Regions from separate parts of the Endozoicomonas montiporae CL-33 genome, predicted to be linked through region 4. Evidence: predicted binding sites of a transcription regulator. Region 4 holds the regulator's gene; each other region holds the start of a gene.
The links. Region 4 encodes LexA, which represses DNA repair genes until DNA is damaged. Its sites were predicted from a motif close to TACTGTNTANNTANACAGTA; they were not measured.
Positions count from the first base shown of each region.

Region 1: the regulator LexA is predicted to act here: its motif matches at 1,645-1,664, upstream of recA (recombinase RecA).
Region 2: the regulator LexA is predicted to act here: its motif matches at 1,242-1,261, upstream of ruvC (crossover junction endodeoxyribonuclease RuvC).
Region 3: the regulator LexA is predicted to act here: its motif matches at 3,680-3,699, upstream of recN (DNA repair protein RecN).

Region 1 covers NZ_CP013251.1:2,163,725-2,169,515, forward strand. The annotation lists gene EZMO1_RS09925 (hybrid sensor histidine kinase/response regulator) at 1-973, shown strand, start outside; gene EZMO1_RS09930 (CinA family protein) at 1,108-1,590, shown strand; gene recA (recombinase RecA) at 1,723-2,766, shown strand; gene EZMO1_RS09940 (regulatory protein RecX) at 2,766-3,236, shown strand; gene EZMO1_RS09945 (tRNA-uridine aminocarboxypropyltransferase) at 3,409-3,969, shown strand; gene alaS (alanine--tRNA ligase) at 4,100-5,791, shown strand, end outside.
Region 2 covers NZ_CP013251.1:3,408,611-3,414,401, reverse strand. The annotation lists gene EZMO1_RS15645 (YebC/PmpR family DNA-binding transcriptional regulator) at 1-622, shown strand, start outside; gene EZMO1_RS27810 (hypothetical protein) at 1,030-1,158, opposite strand; gene ruvC (crossover junction endodeoxyribonuclease RuvC) at 1,300-1,824, shown strand; gene EZMO1_RS15635 (carboxymuconolactone decarboxylase family protein) at 1,849-2,391, opposite strand; gene ruvA (Holliday junction branch migration protein RuvA) at 2,526-3,137, shown strand; gene EZMO1_RS15625 (hypothetical protein) at 3,188-5,791, opposite strand, start outside.
Region 3 covers NZ_CP013251.1:4,739,355-4,745,145, forward strand. The annotation lists gene dnaK (molecular chaperone DnaK) at 1-858, opposite strand, end outside; gene grpE (nucleotide exchange factor GrpE) at 1,100-1,747, opposite strand; gene EZMO1_RS21835 (hypothetical protein) at 1,926-3,476, opposite strand; gene recN (DNA repair protein RecN) at 3,739-5,397, shown strand; gene fur (ferric iron uptake transcriptional regulator) at 5,558-5,791, opposite strand, start outside.
Region 4 covers NZ_CP013251.1:2,889,768-2,895,558, forward strand. The annotation lists gene EZMO1_RS13345 (PP2C family protein-serine/threonine phosphatase) at 1-322, opposite strand, end outside; gene nagZ (beta-N-acetylhexosaminidase) at 429-1,460, opposite strand; gene EZMO1_RS13355 (L,D-transpeptidase) at 1,514-1,996, opposite strand; gene EZMO1_RS13360 (TetR/AcrR family transcriptional regulator) at 2,094-2,720, opposite strand; gene lexA (transcriptional repressor LexA) at 2,897-3,496, shown strand; gene EZMO1_RS13370 (hypothetical protein) at 3,521-3,937, shown strand; gene EZMO1_RS13375 (hypothetical protein) at 4,017-4,262, opposite strand; gene EZMO1_RS28415 (PTS sugar transporter subunit IIB) at 4,423-4,542, opposite strand; gene EZMO1_RS27310 (PTS sugar transporter subunit IIB) at 4,548-4,688, opposite strand; gene EZMO1_RS13385 (DUF6586 family protein) at 4,867-5,355, opposite strand; gene topA (type I DNA topoisomerase) at 5,466-5,791, opposite strand, start outside.

The DNA.
Region 1 (5,791 bases), 730 kb from region 4:
CGGCTGGATCAGGATGCTGGTTGAGCAGAGAGGCGAGACACTTTACTTTGCTGTTGAAGATACGGGAATCGGTATCGATAAATCAGGACTGCAAAGGGTGTTTGAGCCGTTCAGACAGTTAAAGTCAGGCTATATGGCCGGGGGAACCGGTCTGGGGCTGGCAATCAGTCGCCACCTTGTGACTGCCATGGGAGGGGAGTTGACGGTGTCGAGTGAAGTGGGCAGGGGGAGCTGCTTTGAGTTTGATATTCCTTTGGAAGTCGGTAACGTTGAGGACCTTCAGGGGTGTTACCGGGTGCATCGTGATTCCTATTGTCCTGAGTTGCCCGAGAGTTGGAAGGGCCAGTCCATTCTGGTAGTGGATGATATTGACAGTAATCGGGATATGCTGGCGCGTTTGCTGGAAATTCCCGGGTTTTCGGTTCAGCAGGCCTGTAATGGCGCAGAAGCGCTTGAGGCTCTGGATCAGCACGATTTTGTTATGGTGCTGATGGATATTCGTATGCCGGTGCTGGATGGTATTGAAGCCTTGCGTCGTATAAGGCAGCGTCCCCACGGTCGGCGTATCAAGGTGATTGCTGTCACAGCCAGTGTCAGTCAGGAAGCCCGATCCGGATTGTTGATGGAAGGGTTTGACGGGTTTATTGGCAAGCCGTTTGATGCGGCCGAACTCTATGAGCTGATTGAGCGGCAGCTGGGGATCGAGTTTAAATTGACCCGCAGTAAACAGATGCTGTCTGCGGATCTGGATGAACTCATTGCCCGACTGGACAAAGAAGAACGGGAATGTTTTGTCCAATACATTCGGGAAGCAGTGGAAATGGGTGATCTGGAGTCTCTGCAGGAGCGGGTGAAACAGTTTGAAGGCCATCCTGGCTTTCAGGAGCTGAACCTTTACGTTGTGCAGTTGTGTGAAACCATGGATCTAGAACAGCTTGAATGTTTGATTAACAAGATGAACGTGAATGGGTAGTGGTTTATCGGGCATTATACCAATTCATATTTAGAAGACGGAATTGGTATTACTGCTGCTATGTTGTCTGCTTCCGTTCTTGGCGTAAGAGGCATAATATAACGATCTTGCGTAACAGACCCCGGGAGGTTGCAGTGACTGAAACATTATCCGATCTGGCTCTGCAGCTGTCGGTTGAGCTGGAGAAACAATCGTTGACCATGGCGACGGCAGAATCCTGTACAGGTGGCTGGGTCAGTCAGGTACTGACGGCGGTTCCCGGCAGCTCTGGCTGGTTTGAAGGAGGCATTGTCAGCTATTCAAACGCCATGAAGCACCGGCTTCTTGATGTTTCTGAAGAACTGCTGAGCACCTACGGTGCTGTCAGTCAGCCGGTGGCAGAACAGATGGCGCGGGGGGTTGCCAGAAAGCTTGGTGTGCAGGCCAGTATTGCCATCAGTGGAATTGCCGGACCAGGTGGTGGCACGGTTGATAAACCGGTGGGCACTGTACACATCGCGTGGTATCGTCGGGGAAAAACCTTTTCCGAAGCCTTCCTGTTTACAGGTGACCGGCAGCAGGTGCGTGAGCAGTCGGTCAGAGTTGCGCTATCCGAACTGATCAGGCTGCTTCAATAATTTGCAACTGAAACCAAAACTTAAATCGACAAATATACTGGACAAATATACAGATAGTGTTTAAATATACAGTATATGTAGCATTTATACCCGCCATGCCATGCGCAGGCAAGCACTGAGGATGATCAGACAATGGATGATAACAGAAAGAAAGCACTGGCAGCGGCTCTGAGTCAGATTGACCGCCAGTTTGGTAAAGGTGCTGTCATGCGGATGGGCGACCAGAAGCAGGAAGCCATTCCGGCTATTTCTACAGGCTCTCTGCAGCTGGATATTGCTCTGGGTATTGGCGGGTTGCCCAAAGGCCGGATTGTTGAAATTTACGGACCGGAGTCTTCCGGTAAGACCACACTGACTCTGAGCGTTATTGCCGAAGCCCAGAAACAGGGGGCAACCTGTGCTTTCGTGGATGCCGAGCATGCGCTGGATCCTCAGTACGCTGGCAAGCTGGGTGTTAACGTTGAAGACCTGTATGTCTCGCAGCCCGATACCGGCGAGCAGGCTCTGGAAATTACCGACATGCTGGTTCGTTCCGCTGCCGTCGATGTGATTGTTGTGGATTCGGTGGCCGCCCTTGTACCTAAAGCCGAGATCGAAGGTGATATGGGTGACTCCCATGTAGGTCTGCAGGCGCGCCTGATGTCGCAGGCACTGCGTAAACTGACCGGCTCCATCAAGCAGACCAATTGCATGGTGATCTTCATCAACCAGATCCGGATGAAGATTGGCGTGATGTTTGGTAACCCTGAAACCACCACCGGTGGTAACGCTCTGAAATTCTACTCTTCTGTGCGTCTGGACATTCGTCGCACCGGTGCAGTGAAGCAGGGTGATGAAATTATTGGTAATGAAACCCGGGTCAAGGTGGTTAAGAACAAAGTTTCACCACCGTTCAAGCAGGCTGAATTCCAGATTCTTTATGGTCAGGGCATCTACCACATGGGTGAAGTGATTGATCTGGGTGTGAAGCAGAAACTGGTTGAGAAGTCTGGTGCCTGGTATGCCTACAAAGGCACCAAAATTGGTCAGGGTAAGGCCAATGCCTGTAAATACCTGGCAGAAAATCCTGAAACTGCTAACGAAATTGAGACTCAGATTCGTGCAGAATTGTTGAATACGGCTTCTGAAACAGAAGAGTCGAAGAGTGCTGGTCAGGAACAGCTGTTAGCAGAATAATGCCGGAGCTATCCATACAGCAGCCATCTGTACAACAGCAGCCTGAACAGGACGTTCGCCGGGCAGCAATGGACTTGCTGGCCCGGCGTGAACACAGTTATTCCGAGCTGTGTTATAAACTGAAGGGTCGCTTTGAGGCACAGTCTGTTGAAACTGCCCTGAATAAATTGGTTGATGATGGCTTACAGAGTGATGACCGTTTTGCTGAAGCTTATGTACGTGCCAGAGGGAACAAAGGTTATGGCCCGGCACGTATCAGAATGGAGCTGTTGCAAAAAGGACTGTCACAGAGCCTGATTTCAAATTACCTGTTTGACGATGACGACAAATGGTTTGAAGAAGCCAGTCGAATGAAAACTAAAAAGTTGAGAGAAGATAGAAATCCTACATCTGCGGAGCGAGCGAAGTTGTATCGCTTTCTGGCGCAACGAGGCTTTTTAACCTGCCATATCAATGCCTGCCTGAGTTGAGCCTGTCTGAGTTGAACCATCCTGAGTTGAACCATCCTGAGTTGAAATAGTTTCAGTCTTTTAATTCAATTGTTCAGATAGTGCTTTCTGTGTCATAAATGGGAAGCATTTTTTTGAGTTTTTATCCATGTCCTGTTGTTCCCGCTGTGGTTTTGCAGTCTATTCTCGGGCAGTGCCCAACTGCTTCTGTCAGTCTCTGTCAGAATTCAACTGTGAGCATCGATTTTGTCTGCTCACCCATCCGGTAGAATTCGCCAAAACCAGCAATACCGGCAAGCTGGTAAAGGCAATGCTGCCTGATACGTTGGTGGTGCCATGGAATAGAGTCGAACCATCAGAAGAGCTAATGAATGCACTGGATGATCCGGACTGGCAACCGTATCTGTTGATGCCTGAAACCTATGCGATTTACCAGCAGGATGGGTTTGAAAGAAAGCCTGCTGCATCAGGTAAACTCTTTATTCTGTTAGATGCGACCTGGCAGCAGGCGCGAAAAATGTATCGGCAAAGTCCTTATCTACACAATTTGCCCCTGATGTCTCTGGAGCAAGTGCCCGAGTCGTCTTATACGCTGCGCAGAAACCAAAAGTCGGGTCATCTTTGTACTGCAGAGGTGGCTGCTGAAGTCCTCAGGAAGGAAGGAGCAGTGAAATTATCCCGTCACCTTCATCAATCCGTGTTTGATTTTTGCAGTCACTATCGCCAGTTACAGCAGGCTGGACAGCTCACCTGACCAGTGTTCCTGTTGAATATTTGAAAGAAAATACCTCACAGGTGGACATTTCCTGCTGATTCTGCGGCCTGCTTCTATATAATGTCCGGTTTACTATTGCTATCTAAAACCTCCTTGACGGAAGACCTGTATGAAAAGCTCTGAGATACGATCTGCCTTCCTTAACTTCTTTAAGGAAAGAGGGCATGAAATTGTGCCCAGCAGTTCGCTGGTGCCTCACGACGATCCAACCCTGCTGTTCACCAATGCCGGGATGAATCAGTTCAAGGATACATTCCTTGGGCGTGAAAACAGGGCTTACACCCGGGCCACCACGTCCCAGAAGTGTGTACGTGCCGGTGGTAAACACAACGATCTGGAAAATGTGGGTTACACCGCCCGTCATCACACCTTCTTTGAAATGCTGGGTAACTTCAGCTTTGGCGACTACTTCAAGCAGGATGCCATCCAGTACGCCTGGGAATTTCTGACCGGTACTCTGAACCTGCCAGCAGACAAACTCTGCGTTACTGTGTACGAAACGGACGATGAAGCCTATAACATCTGGCTGAAGGAAGTAGGTGTACCGGCTGACAATATCATCCGTATTGGCGACAACAAAGGCGCACCGTACGCCTCTGATAACTTCTGGCAGATGGGCGACACTGGCCCCTGTGGTCCATGTACCGAAGTGTTCTACGACCATGGTGATCATATCCGGGGTGGGCGTCCGGGCACGCCGGAAGAAGATGGTGATCGCTTTATCGAGATCTGGAACATCGTATTCATGCAGTACAACCGTCAGGCTGACGGTACCATGGAGCCTCTGCCTAAGCCTTCTGTGGATACCGGCATGGGTCTGGAGCGTATCTCCACCATTCTGCAGGGTGGTCACAGCAACTACGACATCGATATCTTCCAGGGTCTGCTGAACGATGCTTCCAAGCTGCTGGGTGGCGTTGATACCACGGTTGGTTCACTGCGAGTGATTGCAGACCACATTCGTTCCAGTGCTTTCCTGATCTCTGATGGCGTTATGCCGTCTAACGAAAGTCGCGGCTACACCCTGCGTCGTATTATTCGTCGCGCCTGCCGTCATGGTCACAAGCTGGGTGCAACTGAAACCTTCTTCTACAAGCTGGTGGGTTCTCTGGTACGTGAAATGGGTGATGCGTATCCCGAACTGAAGTCTGATCAGGCTCAGATTGAGCGCATTCTGTTGCAGGAAGAAGAGCAGTTTACCAAAACTCTGGATAAAGGCATGCGACTGCTGGAAGACAAACTGTCTGCTCTGGATGGCTCAGTTATTCCAGGTGATGTTGTCTTTACACTGTACGACACTTATGGTTTTCCGGTGGACCTGACGGAAGATATTGCCCGTGAACGTGAACTGACGGTCGATACGGAAGGCTTTAATCAGGCGCTGGAAGCCCAGCGTGAGCGCGCCCGTGCTGCCAGCAAGTTTGGTATGGACTACAACGAACAGCTGACCATTGATGGTGTCACTGAATTTACCGGTTATCAGTCGCTGCAGGGCGGCTCGGCGGTTAAAGCACTGTTTGTGGAAGGGCAGGCCGTTAACTCTGTCACCGAAGGTCAGCAGGCTACTGTGGTTCTGGAAGCAACACCGTTTTATGCAGAATCCGGCGGTCAGGTGGGTGATACTGGCAACCTGACGTTTGCCGGTGGTGCTATCGAAGTGCTGGATACTCTGAAGCAGGGTGACAGTCACCTGCACATTGCCCGTATTCTCTCCGGCGAACTGAACGTTGGCGATAAGGTTGAAGCTGAAGTCAATGCTGAAAATCGTCACGCAACGGCATTGAACCACTCTGCCACTCAT
Region 2 (5,791 bases), 520 kb from region 4:
TATCGAAGATAACCCCAAGCTGCGTCAGGTGGTTGATAAAGCTCTGGGTGCCAACATGACCCGTGACACCATCAACCGCGCGATTGCCCGTGGTGCCGGTGGTGATGACGATTCCAACATGGAAGAAGTCACCTACGAAGGTTATGGCGCGGGTGGTATCGCGGTTCTGGTTGAAACACTGACTGATAACCGTAACCGTACCGTTGCGGAAGTTCGTCATGCTTTCAACAAGCACGGCGGTAACCTGGGCACTGACGGCTCTGTTGCCTATATGTTTGAACGTCGTGGCCAGATTTTCTTCGACGCCGGTGTTGAAGAAGACGCTCTGATGGAAGCGGCTTTGGAAGCGGGCGCAGAAGACATTGTTGCTAACGATGATGGTTCTTTTGAAGTCGTTACCAACTGGACCGAGTTCATGGCGGTGAAAGACGCTCTGGAAGCAGCGGGTTACAGTGCGGCGGCGGCTGAAGTAGCCATGGTAGCCGATGTTCAGACCGAGCTGGATAAAGACGGTGCAGAAAAAATCATGAAGCTGGTGGATCGTCTGGAAGATCTGGACGACGTGCAAAACGTTTACACCAATGCGGATATTTCTGCAGATATCATGGAACAGCTAGGCTGATTCCTGATTAATAAAACAGCAGGGAGGGTGTTCTGCTCCTGATCTGCTGTTTTTAGCAGTCATATGTCGCTTAGTTGGCTGCTTGATTTCTTCTTGCTTCCCGCCTTTTTCTTATCCTCTATAAACGTATAAAAACAGATATATTCAATGCCGTTTGTTGAAAATTGAACAGTGGTTTGCCACAAAACAGCTTATAGTTCTTGTGTTTGTTGTTGATTGGCGTGAATGGGGATTGATCATGGTTTCAAAGTTAATTCTGAATATCTGTTCTTCAGTACTGCTTGTGTTGGCGTTATTCTTTATTTTTGGATGCAGTACTTCCTTAGACTGGCCCATAAGATAACACGACTTTTCTGTAGCATCTGACAAGCGGTGCGGGAAGCATCGCTTGCGTTGACCATGGGGTGCTACACCAGAAGATTAATCCCCATGACAATAACAAACAGTATCACCACCACTCCGGTCAGAGTCATTAGAGTTTTTAGAGTATCTCGCATAATCATCACCGAATAATCGATGAGTCCTAGCTTATGCAAGGCGGGCTGATTGTCGTAGGGGAGTTTCGTAATCTGTGTGTTTTGAATTGTAAGTTTGGATAGTACCTATGTACTGTCTAGAAACTTGTATAAATGTACAGTATGCTGCTGTTTTAATCATGATTTTGAAAAGAGTTCTGCATGGCCATATTGTTGGGCATTGACCCCGGATCCCGTATCACCGGTTATGGTGTTATCGAGGAAGTAGGAAACCAGTGTCACTATGTGGCCTCTGGCTGTATCCGGGTGCGGGATGCTTCTTTGCCTGAAAAGCTTCAACAGATCTATGACAGTGTCTCAACGCTGGTCGAGCAATATTGTCCGCAAAGCGTAGGGATTGAACAGGTGTTTATGTCGCGCAACGCGGATTCGGCGCTCAAGCTGGGGCAGGCGCGAGCAGCGGCGATTGTGGCGGTTGTGAATCATAAACTGGAAGTGGCGGAATACTCTGCCCGACAGGTTAAACAGGCTGTTGTTGGCAAGGGTTCGGCGGACAAGCATCAGGTAAAGCATATGGTGACGTCAATACTGAAGCTCAGTTCGACCCCTCAGGCGGATGCTGCCGATGCTTTGGCAATTGCGCTGTGTCACTCCCATACCCGGGCCAGTCTGGTGCGAATGGCCGGAGTCAGTGGCACGCGGAATCGACGTTTGACCAGCCGCTAGGAGGCTGTCGGGAAATAGACAGTCTTACTGCGGGTGAACACACAGGTGGAAAGCCGCACAGCACAGCAACAGATCCAGAATCTGTTGAGGTTTATAGATCTTTTTTAACTGTTTCCAGCGATCCTCACTGATGGATTGTTCGCGATAAAGGTCTTCGGCGACGCGCATCACCAGTATTTCCTGGGCAGACCAGCCGTTGGAAATGTAACCTTTTGCGACTAATTCAAGGTCACTGTTTTGCAGGCCGGCATCCAGTGCACAGCGGGCAATATCCGGTACCAGATGACGGGCTCCGGCAAGGTGGGCACTGCGCAGCGCACTCAGGGCCCGATCCCTGACAGGCAGGCTGGTGTAACCCTGCATGTAGCTGGTAAAGCAGCGCGAAGGGGGCTCAAGGCTGGGTGTGCTATCCATTGAATGATTCATGCTGTTGAGCAGAATGCGCTGTGACACAATAAATGGAATAGGTATCGCACCACCCTCGATGGACGGGTGGTATTCACTGGCCAGACCAGCGCTGGGAAGCAGTTGCCACAGGGCACTGAAGAAGGTTTTGAGTCTTTCCATAAGCGTATTCGAGATGTGTGATTTTAATGCGTTAGTTGATTAGAGCTGGCGAAAAATACAAAGTTCTTGGCGGGCCGGTCATTGTTAGGTGTTCTGACTTACTGGTCAGCCTGCAGACGCTTACGAGGTTGAAGATGATAGGTAGGATTCGGGGAACCCTGGTAGAAAAACAGGCACCGCACCTGCTGGTGGACGCCAGCGGTGTAGGCTACGAAATTGAAGCGCCAATATCGGTGTTTTATAAGCTGCCGGAAACGGGTGCCGAGGTGGTTTTATTCACACACTTTGTTGTGCGTGAGGATGCACAGCTGCTATACGGGTTCAGCAGCCGTGAAGAACGGGAGCTGTTTCGCACTCTGATTAAGGTCAACGGCGTAGGACCCAAGCTGGGACTGACATTATTGTCCGGAATTGATGCCCAGACTTTTGTGCGCTGTGTGCACGAAAATGACAGTGCCACGCTGGTTAAGCTGCCGGGGGTTGGCAAGAAAACAGCAGAACGGCTGATTGTCGAAATGAAAGACAAGCTTGATCGCTGGCAATCATCCCCACTATTGGATGGTAAGCCCATGGTGGTCGGCAGCGAAATGGCGGAAGCGGCCAGAGATACCGAACAGGAAGCGGTCAGTGCTCTGGTTGCTCTGGGCTACAAGCCACAGGATGCCAGTAAGGTGGTGGGTAAGATTTTTGTCGATGGTATGGGCGCGGAAGAAATTATCCGTCAGTCTTTGAAGAGTATGATTTAAACCCGCTATCAAGAGCCTCTCAGTCAATGGGTTTTAAACGACTCAACGACTTACATTGAGGTTGATGGAATGGTGCAGGTCTGGCAATCAGGGGGAGGAGCTGCACCAAACGGGTTCTGATGATTCGGTAACATTAGATTCCAGTGATCAACCCCCTGTTGGATCAGGCTCTGGCCATTATGCAGCGTTACCACATGATGCTCATGTTGCAGAATAATAAGCTGCTGGTGCAGCTGTTGAATGTTGAAAATCGCCTGCTCCAGATTTTCCAGGGCCACATACTCAATAGTGCCCTCAACGGTATGTAATTGTGCCTGAACATTATTCTGTTGCCCATGCAGCTCTGGCTGCAAAAAGTTGTTAGCAAAGATGAGCACGGGCAGGTTGAGCAGTTCGACCAGCACTCCCGGTACCAGGTCATCGGTACCAGCCCACATTTCAGGGCCCTGCGGTTGTCCGAGTAGCTGCTGTAAATTCTGCATAGCCATATTATCAGGATGGAATCTCAGCCTCTCTTTAACCAATTGCTTTATCTGTTCAAACAGTTCATGACCGTTGGTTGAGAAGTTCCATACATTCGCTGTCGGGTTTGCCTGAAACCAGTTTGCCAGTGCATGAAACAGACAAAAGTTATCTCCGGGGCTATTGATTCTCTGGTAGTTAGCCATAAACCGGTGAGCTGCAATCTCTGCTGGTGTCAGCACTCTTACGGTTTGTAACGGGACTGCAGGAAAAACAGGCACAGCTCCGTTAACAGCAGTATTGACCGCTGGCTTTATTACCGGTGGTGCAGGGTGTGTTTGAGGCATTACATTGCTCACGTAGTAGCCGGTCTGCATGCCTTGTTGCGCCATATGAACCCGGGGTTGTGGAAGCATCGGCAAGCTTGAGTTTCCCGTGATAAAAGAATGCTGAGGATTCCCAACCGGAGGTTGTCCGGCAGCCTGCATTGGTGGAATTGCTTGCTGCTCTGGCATTACGGGGCCGTATTGAAGTTGACCGGGTAACTCTCCTGTCGGTATTAACTGAACCGTCGGTTGAACGGGTGCCTCCACAGATAACCCCGACATATTCTGAGCCATCGCAGCATCTGGTTGATATGCAACAGTCAGCTGGCTGATTTGTTCTCTTCTTTTCTGTTTGCTTTCATCAGAGGGCATGAGGGCTGGTTCTGTCAGAGCTTTTAACTGTTTATAGACAATACTTTCGATGGATTCACCTGAGCCCCCCTGGCGTCCCAGAGAGCGGATGTGTTGTCGGCGATGCTCCGAAATATTCATTAGCTGTCTTTTAAGGCGACCTACTTTCTCCGGAAGATCATCAATCTCTACATAGTTATCATTGAGCATATCCAGCAGAGTATTTAATTCATCAGTTTCTGTTCTTGAATACTCTTCAATGAGAATATCAAGCACATTATCGAAATGTTCCAGTGCCTGAAAATACTCAGGAGAATCTGTTATTGCCTGTGCCTGCGGGATTTTAAAACCCAGAGGAGTCAGTCTGTTTTTAACCGTTCTGGCAAGAATTGGAAAGTCTTCGCCACTTGTATCACTATTCAACCAGTTTTCAAGCTGCTGATGATGCTGATCTAGCCTCTCATACCAGTAATTAATCATATTGATCAGGTTGGCATGCTCGCTGATCCAGCTTTCAGCCATCAATAACTCAGCCCAGGCTCGCTGTAATGAGGATTGATTCAGCTGTAACAATTCTTCTGCTTTCTGACGAGTCTCAGAATAATTTTTTTTCAAAAGAGCCGTTATGGCCTGGCGGTATTTTTCATCCCGGGGATCAGGGGTAGCCTCTGCACTTTGAGACGGCTGAGCTGCCTGCGCATCCTTGTCCGAATCGACTGCGCCTGCTCGGGCTTGTACTTTTCCTTTTACCTGAAGCTGTTTTAGTAATTGTTTCTGATGTTTTTGACGTCGCCGGGCTAATTTTTCCTTTTCAACCTGATTCAGGAGTTCAGCCGCATTCTGTTTAGCCAGTTCTTCACTACGCGTCAATTGTTGCTTACGTAGTTTTTCTTTTTCTGCAGCATCAAATTCTTCTTCTCTCTGCCAACTTTCATGGTCGATGATATCAAGCATATCTCCCAGACTGACAAACATATCGGCATCGACAATCTCTGACCCTTTATAGCGCTTAAACAACATCTTCAGCTTTTTCTCTAAATCGCTCTGACTCTCTTTCGTTGCTGCTACCAGTTTGTCATGCAGCTGATTCAGCTGCTCATCTTCCGGGTCAACCAGTCCTCGAAGTCTCAGTGTACGGGCATCTGAAAGAAGCTGATCGGGACAGCGACCAGCCAGTCTCAGCTGAAGCAGCATGCTGTAGATTTCTTTACGCCGATCGTAGTTATCGGTTTCCTGCTGCAATCTGATATCCCATAACAGCATACGCATAGTCAGCAGTTCTAAATGATCTACATCCTCTGTCAGCCAGGGCATCAGAGTCACAAAGTTCAGAACATCAAAAAGATTGGGCTGAACCACAAGAAGAAAATCATCTTCATTGGTACGATTTCTGTGTCGGTTATGTGTATTTAGAAAATCATACAGCTGGATAAGTACCTCTAGATAGATAGCAAAATTCGGATTAGCCAGTGTTAACTCATCACTTTTTTTCTCGTTTAGCACGGGTAGCGTCAG
Region 3 (5,791 bases), 1.8 Mb from region 4:
GATGTATGGCAGGTTAACGTCAGTCTGTTGAGCGGAAGACAGTTCGATCTTCGCTTTTTCAGCCGCTTCCTTCAGACGCTGCATAGCCAGAGGGTCGCCTTTCAGGTCGATGCCCTGGCCTTTCTTGAACTCGTCTGCCAGGTAGTCGATCATGCGCATGTCGAAGTCTTCACCACCCAGGAAGGTGTCACCGTTGGTGGCCAGTACTTCGAACTGGTGCTCGCCGTCTACGTCGGCAATTTCAATGATGGATACGTCGAAAGTACCGCCACCCAGGTCATAAACCGCAATGGTCTGGTCGCCTTTACGCTTGTCCATTCCGTAAGCCAGTGCCGCAGCAGTAGGCTCGTTGATGATACGCTTAACGTCCAGACCGGCGATGCGGCCAGCATCTTTAGTCGCCTGACGCTGGGAGTCGTTGAAGTACGCTGGTACAGTGATTACTGCTTCCGTCACAGACTCACCCAGGTAGTCTTCAGCGGTCTTCTTCATCTTTTTCAGGATTTCAGCAGAAATCTGGGGCGGTGCTTTTTTGTCGCCTTTAACTTCTACCCACGCGTCGCCATTGTCGGCTTCAACGATTTTGTAAGGCACCATTTCGATATCTTTCTGAACGACGTTATCTTTGTAACGACGACCGATCAGACGCTTGATAGCAAACAGAGTGTTATCAGGGTTGGTAACCGCCTGACGCTTGGCTGGCTGACCTACCAGAATTTCACCTTCATCAGCAAATGCGATGATGGAAGGAGTGGTACGACCGCCTTCAGCGTTTTCCAGAACCTTGGCTTTTTCGCCATCCAGAATGGATACACAGGAGTTTGTTGTACCCAGGTCAATACCGATGATTTTACCCATGATTGTTATCTCCAGTGCTCTGAATCCAGAGCGTTAAATCTTTAAAAACTGTTTAAATCCGGTTTGCCATCTGCCGTTGTCATCCGGTGTGCCTTGCCTGATCAGAAGCGGGTAAAGCGTTGTGATGATCCGGAGGTCGATGGCCTTCGTTTGCTATATGGGATCGCCTGATTTTTTTTCAAGTGCCCGATACAGACTTTTTTAACTTTTCTGATTTATGGTCAGGGTTGTTTGCCTGAAACTACTTGGACACGACGACCATAGCCGGACGAACCAGACGATCGTTCAGGGTATAACCCTTCTGGAACACATTCATAACGGTGTTGGATTCCATGTCAGGATTCGGAACCATGGACATCGCCTGATGGAAATTCGGATCAAAAGGCTGACCCACCGGATCCACCTGCTTCACGCCTGCTTTTTCCATAGCAGCCAGAAACTGCTTCAGGGTCAGATTCATACCTTCAACCAGCGCTTCATGGCTGCCTTCCGCCTGCCCGGCGCTTTCAATGCCTTTCTCCAGGCTGTCCACCACCGGGATCAGGGAATCAACAAACTTCTCCAGGGCAAACTTGTGGGCTTTTTCCACATCCTGCCGGGAACGACGCTTGATGTTCTGCATTTCCGCATGAGCGCGCAGAGTCTGATCTTTAGCCTGTGCCAGTTGTTCGGTCAGGGCTTCAACCTGCTGTTGCAGCTCGCTGTCCGACTCGCTGTCCGACTCGCTGTCCGACTCGCTGTCCGACTCGCTGTCCGAAGAGTATCCTGCTTCATTATCTGCAGGTACACCGCCTTCTTCGTTGATCACAAACTCTTCTACGGTTTCGTGCTCAGCCGCTACTGCTTCTTCAGCCACCTGTTCTTCAGGCTTACCGTTTTCAACTGTCATTCCGAATCTCCGGTTGGGAGTCAAATCTTTTACTGATGGCTTATATGGGGCTGGCTTTCAGGGTTTCAAGAGGAAGTGAAATTTTTTTTGCAAGATGACTTCAGGCTGAAAGTCAGGTGATACAGCAAAGCCTCCCCAAACTCAGACTGAATTTTGGGAGGCTTGCCTTTAGAAGCTGTTACTTAGAATCGTTGTTCTCCTCTTCAGCTTTTTTATAAAGTACAGCGTAAGGTGTAAATGAATCACTCGTTGCACTACGACTACCAAAACTGAACCCACGACTTCCTGAAGAAGGCAATGCCGCTTCCCGCCCGGAGACTTTGCTAAAATCACCTCCCCGAAGGACGGAAGCCCTTCCCCTGGTAAGGCCAAAACCGCGGTCAGCATCCAATGTTTCATTAACCATTTGCCCGAGATAATTCTGCCAGGCGGCATGTTTGGTTTTATGAAGACCTGTTTCTTCATAGAAATCTAAAACGTTTAAATCTCTGACAGACTTAATACGTTTTCCATTGGGATCCTTCAGAATAATACCCAGTTTAGATTTCCTGAAGTCACCATTATGAATAGCCGTTGTTGTAGTCACTTTGTACTTGGAAGATTCATTAAATGCTCTTCTCTCGGTTATGGCCCCCATATCAAAAATGTGATCATCTTTCGTCTCGCTTTCCGATAACTTTGTTAAAGAGCCATCAGGAGACACTTTAGTAAAAGGATAATAAAGATAGTTAAATTCCTGACCGTCATGATATCTAAGAACCAGGGTTGGCCTTATTTTGTGCGAGCAATGAGGGTCTTCATGATTATTTATGGAAACACCATCAAATGAAAGACTACTTGTTAAGATCGCTCGCTCTACCGTTTTAGAAAACGCTTTGAGATTATCAGCAATCCAACTACCATAAGAAAACTCTTTGCTTAGATCGCCAATAGAAACACCTGACTCCAGATTTTTTTTCAATTCAAAAAAAACATCCATATCACGCGCTGATTCAAGAATAGTGCTTACTTCAGTGATGATGTCTTTGTAATGACCAACATCAAGTCTTATATTTCGACCAAGATCAACCAACTGCTCTATTTTCTCATTAACCTGTTTAAGCCGCCGCTGGTATCCCGGTTGTTTCCGCCCCATACTTTTTAGTTCTTCTACCCATCCCTTTAAATCATCAATCTCTTTTAGGTAGCCTGTCAGTGGAATATTGAGTTGAATTTTTCCGACATCAGGTAAACCCTGAGTAACTTCACCGCTACTCTCTCCGAAACTTTTCTCAGGAGGAACAGGCTGCACTTTTAATAGATTCAGATGAATTTGGCTCGTCTTTTCTTGTATCAGTTGCAGCTTAGCCGCTTGCGTCACTGCCGTATGACTCGACACTTCTGAAACTTTTTGCATAAGCTCGTCCATGGTCAGCTTTCCTTCAGAAACAGCGTCCCTTACCAGCTTTTGCATTTCTTCCCTTTGTGGTTGGCTTGACTTAAAAAACTGCATCCACTCTACAATAATTTTTTCGGCATCGTACTGATCAAGCGCTTTATAAGGTTCACTCGACGTACCTTCTTCAAATAACCCGACAGTTCGAAAAGACAGCGTTTTTGGTTCTGGCTTAGGATTATCGTCTGGGCAAGGCAGATACTTCAACGCCTCTTTATCCTCTGAATCGCTCTTTCCTTCCTGAAAACCTACTTCCTGTACAGGACTACCTGATAAAAATGACATTGGATCCATGATTTCTCTCCTTACGTAATAAACTTTGTACCAGTAAAGAGTTAATAAAATAGAAAAAATTCATTTATTGTCAGGCAGGCTGTCCAGGTTGTTATACCAATTCCGCCATCGGGTATGGCTGGACTACGACTCCGTTCTGTTCTGAACCTTTATCCCTGGAAATCTTTTTTGTCCCAAGCCTTTACGGCGCAATGACTTCAGGTTACTGTATATATAAACAGTTACACTAACGTAGCCTCCGGAAGCCGTTATGCTGACCCAAATGTCTATCAGCAATTTCGCCATCGTTGACCAACTCGATCTGGATATTGAATCCGGCATGACCGTGATTACCGGCGAAACCGGCGCGGGCAAATCCATCATGCTCGACGCCCTCGGACTGGCAACGGGCGATCGTGCCGACCCGGACTGTATTCGCACCGGGGCTGACCGGGCAGAAATCCACGCCATCTTTGATCTCACCCATTGCCCGGATGCCGGCAAATGGCTGGAAAACAAAGAGCTGCTCAGTGACAACGAATGTATTCTGCGTCGCGTTATCACCAAAGAGGGTCGTTCCAGAGCATATATCAACGGAACCCCCTCTCCCCTCTCAGACCTTCGCAGCATTGGCGAGCTGCTGGTCGATATTCATGGTCAACACGAATCCCAGTCCCTGTTGAAAAAGAACAGTCACCGCCTGCTGCTGGACGACTTCGCCAACACCCGCAAACTGGCTACCGAGGTAGCCTTTATCGCCCACCAGCACAACCGTATTCAGACAGAATTAGACGAGCTGCTGAATAGTCAGCAAGAACAGCACGAACGTGTTCAGCTCCTGACTTACCAGCTGGAAGAGTTTGAACAGCTGTCCCTGCAAGAAGGCGAGCTACCGGAGCTGGAAAAAGAACTGCAACAACTGAACCATGCCGAAGCCACCTTGTCCGCCTGCCAGCAGATTAACCATATCTGTTCCGACAGCGATGCAGGCAACCTGCTTCAGCAGCTGACTCACTGTATGCATTTGCTGGGCGACCTTTCCGTTGACCACCCGGCCATTAGCAGCACCATGGATATGCTCTCATCAGCCCATATTCAGGTCGAAGAAGCCGTGGGTGAACTGAATCATTTCATTGATCATTTTGACGCTGACCCGCAACGGATGCAGGAAGTGGATGAGCGCCTCAGTGCCATATACGATCTGGCACGAAAGCATAGGGCTCATCCCGACGAGCTATTGGACAAACAACTCTCTCTTGCCAATGAGCTGGAAAGAATTCAATTCAGCGACGAACACGCTGATGCCCTGCACCAGAAGCTGGAAGAACTCAAAGAGAAGTACCAGACCAAAGCAGAAAAGCTGTCTGAACGTCGTCAGAAAGCCTCCCGAAAACTGGAAAAACAGGTCATTGGCCGAATGAGCCTGCTGGGTATGCCGCGAGGTTTGTTCAATGTTTCATTAACACCGCATGACACCAGAACGCTTTCTCCTCTTGGACGGGAAGAGATTGAGTTTCTGGTCACAACCAACCCGGGGCAACCACCCAGACCTCTGGCAAAAGTCGCCTCGGGCGGCGAACTCTCCCGCATCAGCCTTGCCATACAGGTCATCACGGCGCAAACCTCCCGCATTCCCAGTATGGTATTCGATGAAGTCGATGTCGGCATCGGCGGTGGAACCGCCGAAATTGTCGGTTCCATGCTCAGAGAGCTGGGTGAAAAAAGTCAGGTACTGTGCGTTACCCATCAGCCACAGGTCGCCTCACAAGGCCACCAACATCTGTTCGTCAGTAAGAAGCACAACAAATCAACTTCCAGTACCCGGATTGCCCGTCTGGATGGTGATCACCGCATTCAAGAAATAGCCAGAATGCTTGGCGGTGTTGAAATCACCCGCTCAACACTGACTCACGCCGAAGAAATGCTTGGTCTTCCTGCCTGAACTCAACTCATCCACGACGTTCATTCATTCCAGATACCCGTTTATACGGCAAAAAAAACCGGCAAACCGCCGGTTTTTTTCAAAGTACTACACAAATAACTGGAAACGCTTCATACCAGATCCATCTTGTGGCTCAAAGTGAGTAGTTAGAACTCAGGACTTACTTGTCCTTAGGCTTAACATAGAGCACAAGATTGTGATCGACGATTTCATAGCCATGCTGATCGGCAACTTCTTTCTGCCGACGTTCGATTTCTTCATCAACAAACTCTATGATATCGCCGCTTTCAACACACACCATATGATCATGATGTTCACCACGGGCCAGCTCAAACACGGAATGCCCACTGTCGAAGTTGTGCCGCACCACCAGTCCGGCACCCTCAAACTGGGT
Region 4 (5,791 bases):
AATTCACCGGTTTGGTCAGGAAGTCGTCCGCACCACAGTTCATACCTTCGATCACCGCTTCCCGTTCCGTCTTTCCGGTTAGCAGAATAAAGTAGGTGTAATGTTCAATCTCACTGCTTCGAATGGTCTTTAACAACTCAATACCATCCATCTCCGGCATCATCCAGTCGCTGATCACAATTCTTACTGTCCTGTCCTGCTGCAAAATGGCCAGCGCCTCTTCACCATTGGCAGCTTCCAGCACCTGATGGCCTTTCTTGCGCAGCATGACTGACAGCATCAATCGCTGATCCCGGGCATCTTCAACAATAAGAATATTCATGCCAGACCTATCGGCATGAGTCGCGGAGACTAAAATGATGCGGCAAACAAGGCAAAAAGGCAGGATGGCCAGTTATGCTTAACCTGCCCTTAGGAAAAATGACTAATCAATTATAACGCTCGCGAAGGTAATCAATACGATCTTTGCAGGAAAAATAACGCTCTGATGCGATCAAATCTTCATATCCCACCGCATTAGAAGCCCTAAGTGTTGAGATATCGACTTCACGCTGACTTAACCGGGGCAGATTCGACAAAGCCTCTATCGCTCCCGTCCGACTGCTGAGAATTAATAAGTCGCAGCCTGCGCTCAGTGCCTGTTCAACACGATTGCTAAAACTGCCCACTGAAGCGGCTCCTTCCATTGTCAGACAGTCACTGATCACTATACCCTCAAATCCCAGCTGATCCCTGAGAATATCCTGCAGCCAGACTCTGGAAAAACCAGCCGGACGGCTATCCACTTCAGTAAACACAATATGGGCAGGGATCACTGCATCAGCGCCCTGCTGAATCAGCTCTTTAAAAGGCACCATATCCCTGGCAGCGATCTCGTCAAAGGGGCGATGATCTTCAGGCAGCAACAGATGTGAATCGGCATCGACACTGCCATGGCCGGGAAAATGCTTGAGAACACAGGCCATACCGGCTTCACGAACACCTTCAATCCAGGCACTGGTCATCTGAATCACCTGCTCCGGTTCGGAGCCAAAGGCACGATCCCCAACAACGTCGGTTTTACCGAGATCAAGATCCAGTACGGGCGCAAGACTCAGATCAATACCGACAGCCCGTAACTCAGACGCCATCAGCCAGCCAACATCTCTGGCAAGCTTCAGAGCGCCCTGAGGATCCTGCAGGTAATATCGGGATAGTTGACCAGCGGCAGGTAGTCGTACAAAACCATCTTTGAAGCGCTGTACCCGACCACCTTCATGGTCCACCATAATCAACAGATCCGGACGTAACTGTCGTATGTCCTGAACAAGCGCCTGCAATTGTTCACGGCTTGAATAATTACGCGTAAACAACAAAACACCGGCAATACCTTCATGAACCAGAAAATCCCGATCTGCGCTGGACAGTTCTGTGCCCTTCAAATCAACAATCAAATGACCCTGTTGACTAGATCGCTCCATAGATGAATCGCTCCATAGCTAGCTCGATAGAAGGCCCCATAAACAGCACCTTTCTAGTGATCAAGAATTTCAATGGTTATACCTACAGGGATACGATCGAACAGATCAATAATGTCTGCCCCATGCATCCTTATGCAACCTCTGGAGCCTGGCACGCCCATCTGTGCCGTGTCCGGCGAACCATGAATATAAATGTAACGGCGCATTGTATCGACATTCCCGAGACGATTAAAACCCGGCTCCAAGCCACTTAACCACATAATACGCGACAGTATCCAGTCTTTACGACCCGGGTATTTTGCTTTTAACGCATCAGAATAAATTTCACCAGTAAAACGACGACTTTCAAATACCGCATGCTCCGGCAACCCGCTGCCAATTTTTGCACGAATAATATGCCGCCCCAGAGGCGTCTGCCAGCTGCCTTCCTGTTGTCCTATGCCTTTACTGGCGGTGGACACGCGATAATGAACGCGTTGCCCATCATCCTGATGCAGTACCAGTTCCTGGTTGGGAATATGAACCGTTATATGCACAATCAAACAACCTTTATTAAACGCTTATGCAACACTGTCATCCAGTTATCGACCTGATCCGGCAGCCTCTGAAGCTGGGTACTCAACAGGATGATCATCAGGTGTGGGCTCTAAGCCCTGCAGCCATAAAAGGTACCATACGACGCAGGATTATCACCATGGAATCATCAATGGCAAAGTCCCGTCTGGCAATGGCCTGTAAAGTCTCAACGCCTGACATGGTAAACACGGCAGAACCCAGTATGAAGTAAGTACGCCAGAACATGTCCGCCGGTGGCAACGTCGGACAGGCGCTTTTCAGTAACAGATAATAGCGGTGAAAGGCTTTCCCGTAAGCCTCGGTAAGGTAGTGCTTCAAATGCCCCTGATTCTGACTGTAAGCAAGCCCCAGCAACTTCATAAAGGTTGACAGATCATCATCCTGACGAGGCTGAACAGCAATGATCTGATCGACCAGCAAATTCAAAACCGTCTCCAGCTCGGGTGGATTGTCCGGATTCATGGCATCAAGGCTACTGTCGAGATTCTTCACAAACGGATCCAAATAACGGGCAAAGACTGCCTGAATCAGAGCTTTCTTGGAGCCAAAGTGGTAATTGACAGCCGCAAGGTTCACACCTGCCTGCCCGGTAATGGATCGAAGCGATGTTTCAGCAAACCCGTGTTCGGCGAAGAGTGCTTCCGCTGCATCGAGTATTTTTGTAACGGTTTCTCCCTGTCCCATGCCTGTGCTCTCTATAGTTCAAACAACCGTTTAATACTTTCGTTTTAAACGCGATACCTGTCAAGAAAATAGGCCTGAATCAGACAGGAACAGTTCCAATCAGTGATATACAGCTTGAAACAGCAGTATTACTGTATATAATTACAGTCACTGTATATAAAAACAGATTTACCACCATGATCAAGCTCACCAAACGACAGTCTGAAATACTGGAACTCATTAAATCCCATATTGAAAATACCGGCTTTCCGCCAACTCGTGCCGAAATTGCCAAAACCTTTGGCTTCCGCTCGCCCAATGCCGCAGAAGAGCATCTGCGCGCACTGGCTCGCAAAGGCGCGATTGAAATGACACCGGGCGCTTCTCGCGGCATCCGTATTCCGGACGCAGTGAATACCAATGGTCTGCCCGTGGTAGGACAGGTGGCAGCCGGTAGTCCGATCCTGGCTCAGGAACATATTGAAGACCATCTTCAGTTGAAAGGCGATTTTTTCAATCCCAAGGCTGACTTCCTGCTGCGTGTAAAAGGCATGAGTATGAAGGATATCGGTATCCTTGATGGCGACCTGCTGGCTGTTCACAAGACAACAGACGTACGCAATGGCCAGGTGGTCGTGGCGCGCATTGATGATGAGGTCACCGTCAAGCGCTTCGAGAAAAAACAAAACACCGTACTGCTGCATCCGGAAAATGAAGAGTTTGAAACCATTGTTGTTGATTTAACACAGGATCTGTTTGCTATTGAAGGTCTGAGTGTTGGAGTCATCAGACATTAATGGGGAATCAGGAGGAGGACCGTCATGCGAACGCACACACCAACAACAAACTCGAAAAAAACAGCCCGACCAAGGGTGGATGAATTAATCCTGTCAGGCCCGACATGGCAATCGGGTCTGTTCCTGTCTCCGGTACTGTCCAAACTGGCCAGTGAAGAAGAGCAGCGCTGGCTGACCCTGATACTGTCAGATCACAATCCCGGCAAAACCATTAAATGGCTGAAATCGGAAGGTATCAGCAGCTGCAATGTCAGAGTACTGAACCGCGCCAGTCGAAAGCAGTCACTGGATCTCACTTATAAGGCTCTCGCCTGCGGCACCAGCCATACCGTTATCAGCTGGATTAATGAAATGGATCAGGAAGATCTGTCAAAACTTGAAGACGCTGCCCGCAGTGGTCGGTGTAATTGCCTGACGATCAGAAGCAGGGATGCTGCGTGAACAGCTCCCTGTATTAGCAAAGCGGGTAATGGAAAAGCAGGTAATGGAAAAGCAGTTAATAGAAAGTTACGTTAAAAAATCAGTGCAAAACCCGATGCTCGCCTATGTCTTCTTCACCGTGGTGTGGACTGGTCACTTCAGCCAGCTCCAGCATACCGGCATCGAACATGGCTTTAGCCACCTGCAGATAATCATCCAATAAACAGGTGTGTGCTTCATCAGAGAATTTCAGGGTCAACAGTGGTTCAGCATCCGGATCGCCACTTCGACGCAGTACGATTTCCCCCGTCCTGAGTTCAACAATTTCCAGAGGCGATGCAGACACAAAGATTCACTCCGTATTAACCGAGAGAACAGACTGAATCACAAAAACGAAAAGTTCAATACAATCACTAAGACAGAGAAGTAAAAATGAGAGGCAGGTCAAACTATGAAAATAAAGTCGATAGCCTCTGCCAGAAAACAGAGGCCGGGATATTCGGTTTCTAGGCCGTCAACGACAGCTGCAATACCTTAGTACCGTTCATGGTGCCATAGTCCAGAGGACTGATGGCTTCTACCGGTACATTGTAAGCTGAAGCCCGACTCTGCAAATCGTTCAACATGTATTTCACCTGGGGCCCAGTAACACCACATCGAACTCTTTGACCATTTCATCAAACTGACCAGCACCATGAGCGTCAATTTCAACATCCTGGTCCAACTCAGCCGCCGCTTCCCGCATCTTTTTAACCAGCATACTGGTGGACATTCCGGCAGAGCAGCACAGCATAATTTTTTTTATAATATAGGCCTCGTTGTAGTCACTTCCTCATTCCGTAAAGTCACTATAACGAAGATGAAATCATAATGTAACCGGTTTCATGATAAGTTAGAAAGTTCTGTTTTTCTTGTTGATCGATATCAATAAACATCAGAACAACAGACGATTACCACTCAAGATTAAAATTCCGAAAGTGTCCCACCAGTTCCTTAAATCGCTTCAGGTAATCAGTTGCCGACTCTACAGTCAGATCAGCGATGTCACTTACGGAATCATGGCTGACTAGCTGAATCAAATCATTCGACTGTCTTGGACTTTCAGGCTGAAAAGACACAAAAAGACTTTGCCATAAAAAATCAATCTGGCTTAACCAGCCAGACTCAAGCATGGCCTCTAATTGTGCAAACTCAGACGGTATTTGCTCTTTCTGCCTGACCAGAGACATCGCTTCAGCAAATGTGGGTGCGCTTTCACAGGAGATTCGATACGGCTCCAATATCTCTGCCAATAATGAACGCCATGCCAGCTGCAGTTGCAGGATAAAACCCTCTCTGAAAGCCAGGGCTTCCTGTCGCTCAGCCAGCTTCCATGCGTCCAGCTGAAGGCGCGCAAAGTGCAAACGTTTATTGGTATTGGTTGTCCAGTTATTCTGCATAGCTCATCTCTGCCCGTAAAAACCTCTAAAGAAACAGTGTATTGTTCCTGCCAGAAAGAAAAAAGCCTCTGTCGTATGAACAGAGGCTTTGCAAATCAATTCAGGCTGACTCAGGATTTTTTGGTGGCTCGCTTTTTCGTCTGCTTTTCAACCCACTTGCCTTCTTCGAAAGTTGCACTCCAGCCCGTAGCCTTGCCTGCAACTTCAGACATCACGTACTGCTGTTTAGTCTTGCGACTATAGCGAATAACGGCAGCGTTCCCTTCCGGGTCCTGACGCGGGGCATCCAGCAGATAGTGATACTTGGAATCAATCTCTGCCTGATGAGGAATCAGCTCACTGACCAGAGGTGCACGGGTTTCCCGGTTTTTCGGGAACTGACTGGCAGCCAGGAACAGACCGGATGCACCATCACGAAGAATGTAATGGTCTTCAA